2 regions of the Bradyrhizobium sp. SZCCHNRI20481 genome follow, and region 2 is predicted to be linked to the other one. Evidence: predicted binding sites of a transcription regulator. Region 2 holds the regulator's gene; the other holds the start of a gene.

What was found. The regulator PhoB, encoded in region 2, activates phosphate uptake and scavenging genes when phosphate is short. The targets are predictions, from matches to a motif close to TGTCATNNANCTGTCAT.
Region 1: a site for PhoB is predicted at 2,842-2,858, ahead of phnC (phosphonate ABC transporter ATP-binding protein). Genes of this name have one in related genera too.

The regions. Positions count from the first base shown of each region.
Region 1 is NZ_JAUEUE010000022.1:18,870-23,414, forward strand. Features, by position in the region: gene phnE (phosphonate ABC transporter, permease protein PhnE) at 1-811, opposite strand, end outside; gene phnD (phosphonate ABC transporter substrate-binding protein) at 907-1,839, opposite strand; gene phnC (phosphonate ABC transporter ATP-binding protein) at 1,919-2,728, opposite strand; gene QX132_RS29605 (chloramphenicol acetyltransferase) at 2,910-3,572, shown strand; gene QX132_RS29610 (alpha-D-ribose 1-methylphosphonate 5-triphosphate diphosphatase) at 3,569-4,545, shown strand, end outside.
Region 2 is NZ_JAUEUE010000007.1:275,553-280,097, reverse strand. Features, by position in the region: gene pstA (phosphate ABC transporter permease PstA) at 1-485, shown strand, start outside; gene pstB (phosphate ABC transporter ATP-binding protein PstB) at 482-1,303, shown strand; gene phoU (phosphate signaling complex protein PhoU) at 1,334-2,050, shown strand; gene phoB (phosphate regulon transcriptional regulator PhoB) at 2,067-2,774, shown strand; gene QX132_RS13955 (trypsin-like serine protease) at 2,920-4,236, shown strand; gene QX132_RS13950 (HoxN/HupN/NixA family nickel/cobalt transporter) at 4,413-4,545, shown strand, end outside.

The DNA.
Region 1 (4,545 bases), on a different contig from region 2:
CCACGATCATGACGAGAATGGCGCTGACGTCGGAATAGTAGAACTTGCGGATCGCGACCACGAGCTCCTGGCCGATGCCGCCGGCGCCGACGAAGCCCATCACGGAAGCCTCGCGCACGTTGATCTCGAAGCGCAGCAAGGTGTAGCTGGAGAAACCCGCAATAACCTGAGGGAGCACGGCAAATCGCATGCAGGACAGCCAGCTCGCGCCGGTGGCGCGCACGCCCTCGACCGGCTTCATGTCGGCATTCTCAACGACCTCGGAGAACAGCTTGCCGAGCGCACCGCTCGAATGAAGGGCGATGGCGAGCACGCCCGGGATCGGCCCAAGCCCGAAAGCAATGACGAAGATCAGGGCGAACACGACGCTCGGAACGGTGCGGGCGAATTCCAGGAGCCGGCGCACCGTGAAGCGGATCCACGGCGCGGGCGAGGTGTTCTCGGCGGCGAGGAAGTTGAGACCGAATGCGACGAGCATTCCGGCCATCGTGCCGACGTAGCTGATCAGCAGCGTCTCTGCCAGCAGCTTGATCCACTTCTTGAAGCCCCAGAACCATTCGGGCAGATTGGTCCAGACCCGCTGCCCGTCGTCGAGCGTGAAGATGCGATCGAAGTAGCTGATGAAGTTGCCGAAGTAAGTATAGAACGTCCGCAGATTGACCTCGGCACCGATGGCCGCGGCGAAGAGCACCGCCAGGAATACCATGGCGGACAGGGCAAGACGCAATCGACGGCGCGAAACGGCCCGCCGATAGGTCTCGTTCAGAGCCGCAAGCTGCTGGCTCGGAAGGATCGAAACGGCAACAGCCATCGGCTTCGTGCTGCTCTTGGTTCGGACGTGTGAGGGATTCTTCAACGGACGAGCCGGGCCCCACGGGACCCGGCTCACCATCGATGGATCGTCGATCAGGACGCCTTCTTCCGCAGGCTGTCGACGAATTTGATCAGGTCGATCGTGCCGTCCCAGTCCTTCGTCGTGGCAGGGTGGAAGCCCTTCTTCTGGCCGTCGGAGAGACGGTCGAAGGCGGCCTTGTCCTTGATCGGCGCATCGAAGAAGGCCTTGGCGATCGCCGATTTCAGATCGTCCGGCAGGTCCGTGTTGTAGGCGTAGGGGCCGTTGATGATCGGCGCCGACTTGTGAATGATGCGGAAGTCGTCCTTCTTCATCGGCGAACCGTCAGCGTTCTTCAGCATGCCCTTGGTCAGCATCTGGGCCAACGTCGAATCGTTGTCGCTCGTCCATTGGTTGGCCGCGATGTCGACAGTCCCCTGGGACAGGGCCAGCACCGCGTTCTCGTGGCTGCCGGTGAAGACAACCTTGCCAAAATACGTCTCGGCGTCGGTCACGCCCATTTTGTTGAGCTCGAAGCGGGGCACGTTGTTGCCCGACGTTGAGTTCGGATCGACGAGGCCGAGATTCTTGCCCTTGAGGTCTTCGACCTTCCGGTACGGGCTGCTCGCCTTGACGAAGAACACCGAATAATAGCCGGTGCTGCCGTCGGAGTTGATGTCGTTGGCGAAGGCATCGGTCTTGACGCCGGTGAGCCGGGCGCGGGCAAACGACGCCGAGCCATAGCTCGCGATGTGGATGTTGCCGGCGCGCTGACCTTCGATCACGGCCGCGTAATCGTTGGCGATACGCAGCGTCACCTTCACGCCCAGCTCTTTCGAGAGATAGTCCACGAAAGGCGTCCAGCGCTCGGTGACACCCGAGGCGTTCTCTGCCGGGACCACGGCGAAGGTCAGCTCAGGATACTTCGCCTTCCAGTCCTCGGCTGACGCCGAGGCCGTGAAAGCCAGCGCAGCGACGCCCGCCAGAACGATGCGACGATTGATCATAACATGCCCTCTTGTTGCAGTAAGTAACAGGTCTCGCCCCCGCGCCATGCGGAAGCTCGAGCTTGCAGAAATCCGCGTCTCAGGCCACGGCGGCTTCGCCGAGTGCCGGCACCGTTGCCGCCGGTGCCGGATGGATCGAACCCATCACCTCGTCCGCCTCGAGATCGTAGAGCTCACGTGCGATCTGCGCCGTCAGCGCCGACGGCACGTCGTCGAACACGATCCGTCCGGTCGCCATGCCGATCAGGCGATCGCAATAGCTGCGCGCCAGATCGAGCGAATGCAGATTGCAGACGACGGTGATGCCGAAATGCTTGTTGATGCGCAGCAGCGCGTCCATCACGATCTTGGTGTTACGGGGATCGAGCGAGGCGATCGGCTCGTCTGCGAGAATGATCTCGGGGTTCTGCACCATCGCGCGCGCGATCGCGACGCGCTGCTGCTGCCCGCCCGAGAGCTGATCGGCGCGCTGCGCTGCGAGGGAGGCCATGTCGAACTGCTCGAGCGCGGACAGCGCCATGGCGACATCCTCCGCCGGCCAGAGCTGCGCCAGCGAGCGCCACGACGGGATTTCGGCGAGTCGCCCCATCAGCACGTTCGTCAGCACGTCCAATCGGCCGACCAGATTGAACTGCTGGAAGATCATCGCCGAGCGCGCACGCCACTGCCGCAGATCGCGGCCGCGCAGCGCCGTCACGTCGAGATCCTTGAAGAGGATGCGGCCGCCGCTCACCGGGCTCAGACGATTGATGGACCGCAGCAAGGTCGACTTGCCGGCGCCGGAACGCCCGATCACGCCGACGAAGCTGCCGGGTGCAACTGAGAAGGATGCATTGTCGACTGCGGCTTTCATGCCAAAACGGCACGTCAGGCCATCCACCACCAGCATTGAATTCTCCAGACGCCTCGCTCTGGCCTATCGCTAGCGTCTGGATTCTACAGTTATGTGACAGCGACACCGCAGCGCCGCACTCGTCCACACGCCGGTCGCAGTCATGCAGATGTCACGCGCCTGTCATAGGGGAGATCCGACACCTTCACAGATGTAGAGAGTAGAGTCAGGACGTGAGATGGCCGGCAAGTCGCTTTCAATTGAACCAACCGTTGACCCTTCGGCCAAGCTCCAGGACGTGACGCTTGGCGCCTATTGTGAGGTCGGCGCCCGCACCATCCTGCAGGAGGTGACGATGGGCGACTACTCCTATGTGGTCAACGATTCCCAGATCACCTACACGACGATCGGGAAGTTCTGTTCGATCGCGGCGATGACCCGGATCAATCCGGGCAACCACCCGATGCAGAGGGCGACGCAGGCCCATTTCACTTATCGCGCCAGCGCCTATTTTCCAGGAGAGCCCGACGATGTGGAGTTCTTCGCCTGGCGGAGAGAGCATCATGTCCAGATCGGACACGATGTCTGGATCGGCCATGGCGCGATCGTGCTGCCGGGCCGCAACATCGGCACCGGCGCGGTCGTGGCGGCCGGAGCCATCGTCACCAAGGACGTTCCGGCCTATACCATCGTCGCCGGCAATCCGGCGCGGCCGATCAAGCGCCGGTTTCCGCGCGAGGTCGAGCAGCGGCTGCTGGATCTGGCGTGGTGGGATTGGAATCACGAGGCGCTGCGCGCGGCGCTGCCGGATTTCCGCAAGCTCGCGATCACTGCGTTTCTCGACAAATACGAGGCTGCCCTCGACGCGCGCGTCGCGGTGCGGCAGAGTGCCGCCCCATGACCGATATCTCCATCTCGCGGGGCCGCTGCCTCGCCGATACCGACCTCGTAGACACTTCCTTGATCATATCCGGCGGCGTGATCGCTGGCATCGGGACACCGGGACGCCGGTCGGGTCTCGAACTCGATGCGGAGGGGCTCACCGTGCTCCCCGGCATCGTCGACATCCACGGCGATGCGTTCGAGCGCCAAATGATGCCGCGCGCCGGGGTCGATTTCCCGACAGACGTTGCGCTGATCGACAGCGACCGCCAGGCCATCAGCAATGGCATCACCACCGTCTTTCACGCGACGACCTGGTCATGGGAGCCGGGCCTGCGCAGCGCCGACAATGCGCGGCGCCTACTCGAATCGATCGAAGCGCTGCGCCCGCGGCTCGCAGCCGACACGCGCTTCCATCTGCGCCACGAGACCTTCAATCTCGACGACGAGGAGGAGGTCGGGCGGTGGCTCGCCGACCGGCGCGTCGACCTGTTCGCCTTCAACGACCACATGGATTCGACGGTGGCGAGTCTGGACAAGCCGCACAAGCGCCAGCGCATGGTCGACCGCACCGGCTTGCCCGGCGCGGAGTTCGACCGGTTGGTTGCGCGCATCGCCTCTCGCGCCGATGCCGTTCCGGCTTCAATCGCGCGGCTGGCCGACATCGCACGCAAGGCTGGTGTCCGCATGCTGTCGCATGACGACGACAGCCCGGCCATGCGCAAGGCGTTTCGCAGCCAGGGGGTGACCATCGCAGAGTTTCCGGTCAACGAGGAGACCGCGCGCGAGGCCGCTCAAGGGGGCGACGCGATCGTATTCGGCGCGCCCAACGTCGTCCGTGGCGGCAGCCATACCGGGTGGACGAAGGCGAGCGACATGATCGCCAAGGGCCTCTGCTCGGTGCTGGCCTCCGACTACTACTATCCCGCGCCACTGCTGGCAGCGTACCGGCTTGCGGCCGACGGCGTTCTTCCGCTGGCGCGCGCCTGGGA
Region 2 (4,545 bases):
TCGGCCTGTTCATCTATGGTGCGGTCGTGGTGCCGATGGGCGGCTTCTCGGCACTCGCGGGTTCCCTTGCATTGGCGGTCATCGTGATCCCGGTGGTGCTGCGCACCACCGAGGACATGCTGCTGCTCGTGCCCAACCCGCTGCGCGAGGCGGCGTCTGCGCTCGGCCTGCCGCGCTCGCTGGTGATCCGCCGCATCGCCTATCGGGCGGCGCGCTCGGGCCTCATCACCGGCGTGCTGCTTGCCACCGCCCGCGTCGCCGGCGAGACCGCGCCTCTGCTGTTCACCGCGCTGTCGAACCAGTTCTGGAGCCTCAACCTTTCCAGGACGATGGCGAACCTGCCCGTCACCATCAACAATTTCGTCCAGAGCCCTTATGCCTACTGGAAGCAACTGGCCTGGAGCGGAGCCCTTCTCATCACTCTGGCCGTGCTCGCCCTGAACATCGGTGCACGCATTCTCGGCGCCGAGAGGAACACCAAATGACCGAACTGTCCGTCTCCGTCAGTCAGCCCAATCACGCTCTTCACGGCAAGGCGCTTCCGGATGCGCCGGCCAAGGTGACCGCGCGCAACCTCAACTTCTACTACGGCGACCATCACGCGCTGAAGAACATCAACCTGTCGCTGGGCACCAACCGCGTCACCGCGTTCATCGGCCCGTCCGGCTGCGGCAAGTCCACGCTGCTGCGCATCTTCAACCGGATGTACGATCTCTATCCGGGCCAGCGGGCGACCGGGCAGCTGATGCTCGACAACACCAACATCCTCGATCCCAAGCTCGATCTGAATCTGCTGCGCGCCCGGGTCGGCATGGTGTTCCAGAAGCCGACGCCGTTCCCGATGACGATCTACGAGAACATCGCCTTCGGCATCCGCCTCTATGAGAAGATCTCGAAGTCGGAGATGGACGACCGGGTCGAGAAGGCGCTGCGCGGCGGCGCGCTGTGGAACGAGGTCAAGGACAAGCTCAACGCCTCGGGCCTGTCGCTGTCCGGCGGCCAGCAGCAGCGACTGTGCATCGCGCGCACCGTGGCGGTCCGGCCGGAGGTGATCTTGTTCGACGAGCCGTGCTCGGCGCTCGATCCGATCTCGACCGCCAAGGTCGAGGAGCTGATCCAGGAGCTCGCCGAAAACTATACGATCGCCATCGTGACGCATAACATGCAGCAGGCGGCGCGCGTCTCCGACAAGACCGCCTTCATGTATCTCGGCGAGCTGATCGAGTTCGACGACACCAGCAAGATCTTCACCTCGCCGAGTGATCGGCGGACCCAGGATTACATCACCGGCCGGTTCGGCTGACGCCGACGACATTGTCTTCAGGAGATCATCATGGCCAGTGAACATACCGCCAAGGCGTTCGACAGCGATCTGCAGGACCTCACCCGTCTGGTATCGGAGATGGGCGGCCTCGCGGAGCGGCTGATCGTCGATTCCGTCGATGCGCTGGTGCGGCGCGACATCGCGCTCGGCCAGAAGGTGGTCGCCACCGACGCCGAGGTCGACAAGCTGCAGCGCATCATCGAGGAGCGCGCCGTGCTCACGATCGCCCGTCGCCAGCCGATGGCGGTCGACCTGCGCGAGATCGTCGGCGCGATGCGCGTGGCGACCGATCTGGAGCGCATCGGCGACCTCGCCAAGAACATCGGCAAGCGCGTCGCGGCGCTGGAGAGCGACTTCCATCCGCTGAAGCTGATCCGCGGCCTCGAGCACATGACCGATCTGGTGCAGTCGCAGGTCAAGACGGTGCTGGACGCCTATGCCGCGCATGACCTGCCGGCGGCGATGACGGTGTGGAAGGGCGACGAGGAAGTCGACGCCATCTGCACCTCGCTGTTCCGCGAGCTCCTGACCTACATGATGGAGGATCCGCGCAACATCTCGTTCTGCATCCACCTGATGTTCTGCGCCAAGAACATCGAGCGCATCGGCGATCACGCGACCAACATCGCCGAGACTGTATTCTATATGATCGAAGGCCAGCAGATCATGGACAAGCGCCCGAAGGGCGACATGACGAGCTTCGCGACGACGATTCCCGGTAACTAAGAGAGACGGTTCAGACATGGGCGCCCGAATTCTGGTGGTGGAGGACGAGGAGGCGCTGACGACGCTGCTGCGCTACAACCTCGAGGCCGAAGGCTACGAGGTCGAGACCGTGGCGCGCGGCGACGAGGCCGACACGCGGCTGAAGGAGCGCGTTCCGGATCTCGTCGTGCTCGACTGGATGCTGCCGGGCCTCTCCGGCATCGAGCTGTGCCGCCGCCTGCGCGCGCGCTCCGAGACCCGGCAACTGCCGATCATCATGCTGACGGCGCGCGGCGAGGAGAGCGAGCGCGTGCGCGGACTCGCCACCGGCGCCGACGACTACATCGTCAAGCCGTTCTCGGTGCCGGAGCTCCTGGCGCGCGTGAAAGGCCTGCTGCGGCGGGCGAGCCCGGAGCGGCTGGCGACCGTGCTGTCCTATGGCGACATCGAGCTCGACCGCGAGAAACGCCGCGTGGCGCGCTCGGGGCGGCCGATCGATCTCGGCCCGACCGAATACCGCCTGCTCGAATTCTTCCTCGAGCACCCCGGCCGCGTGTTCAGCCGCGAACAGCTGCTCGACAGCGTCTGGGGCCGCGACATCTACATCGACGAGCGCACCGTCGACGTCCATATCGGCCGCCTGCGCAAGCTGCTCAATCCCGGCCGCGAGCAGGACCCGATCCGCACCGTGCGCGGCGCCGGTTATGCGCTCGATGATCGCTTCGCCAAGAGCGAGCAGGTGTAAGGGCGATGGGCGTGAGGATGAAGAAGGTGTGAGGCGCGAGCGGGCCCGATTGAGGAGATCGCGGTCCGCTTTCCGCCACGCCGCCGCCGTCTTGATCGTGTCTGCTTCGTGGCCCGTCACGATGTTTCGGTCCCAGCGGACGCCCTTGATCAAGACCATCATCATATCTCTTGTCATGCTGCTCGGCAGCTTGGCGGGCGCCACGGCCGCCGAGCTCGAAGACGCGGTCGCGGCGGCAGGCAACGGGCAGCATGCGGCGGCGATGCGACGGCTGCTGCCGCTGGCCGCCAAGGGCGATGCGCGGGCGCAGTTCGACGTCGGCTTCATGCAGGCGTTCGGCTGGGGCGTGCCGCGTAATCCGAGCGAGGCGCTGGCCTGGTACCGCAAGGCCGCCGATCAGGGGCTCGCCGTCGCGCAACATTATCTCGGCATCGCCTACGTCAATGGCGAGGGTGTTGCCTCCAACTACGGCGAAGCCAGTCGCTGGTTCAGCCGCGCCGCGGCGCAGGGCTTCGCCCAGTCGCAATACATGCTCGGCCTGATGCTGCTCGACGGCCGCGGTGTGAAACAGGACGTCGTGCAGGGCTATGCCTGGCTGGTGATGGCGGGCCGTAGTGGCGTGCGATCGGCCGGCCGCGACGTGCAGCGGGTCAGGTTGACCGAGCCGCAGCGCGTCCAGGCCCAGAGCGCCATTGCGTCCTGGCAGCCGAAACCGGAATCGGCGGATGCGGGCATTGCCACTCCGCGTCCGGAGCAACTGCTCGGGCTCGATCGCCACATCGGCGAGGTCGTCGATCCCACCTCCTGGCCGGCGTCGTCGATCGGCGTCGTCACCGTCGCGCAATACTCGAGCGGCGGCTGGTGCACCGGCACCCTGGTGGCGCCGCGCGTCGTGCTCACCGCCGCGCATTGCGTCTTCAACGGCGTGGCGCAGGTCAGCCCCGGCAATGTCCGCTTCCTGGCCGGCATGAACCGTGGCACGCCGGCGGCATCGTCGGTCGCCGACAAGCTGATCGTGGCGCCCGATTTCGTTCCGACCCGGCACGACAGATGGTCGCTCGACCGCTCGCCCGCCGATTGGGCGCTGATCGTGCTGAAGGATGCTCTGCCGTCGAAGCCGGTGGCGGTCAAGGCGCTGACCCGCGAGGAGCTCGCGGCTGCGACCACGGCCGGAACCATCTCCGAGATCGGCTATGGCCAGGAGCGGCGCTATTCGCCGACCGGCCAGCGCAATTGCAGCGCCGGCATGACCGGGGATGCCCGGCTGTTGACAGTGCATTGCCTGGCCAATTTCGGCTATTCGGGCTCGCCGATCCTGGCCGAGGTCGGCGGGGAGCCGGCCGTGGTCGGCATCTTCTCGGCGTTCCACGAGGAGACCCGGCTGATGTTCGCCGCCCCCGCGAGCCAGTTCGAGGCGGTCGTGCGGCGCGAGATCGCGGCACAGAGTGCCTCGGCGCGGTGAGGGAAGGAGGGGGCGAGAGGGACGAGGTCCCCGCCGCTGGTCATGATCTGTGCGTGACTGGATAGCGGGTTGCCAAGCGAGAGGGCAATCCGGGAAGCGCCGCCCAGGTTTTCCTGCAGCTTTTGCCTGCAGCGGGGGCTTTACCGAACTGGCCTGGCTCTTGCTATAGTCCGAGTATGACGATTGTTCCAATTGATCATCCTCGGGCCGCGCGGCTGCTGTGGTGGCGGTCGCAGCCCGGCCGGACCGTCGCGCTCGTCGCCGGGCTGGTCGCGGCCAACGCGCTCGCCTGGGCCTGGGCGTTCGCGC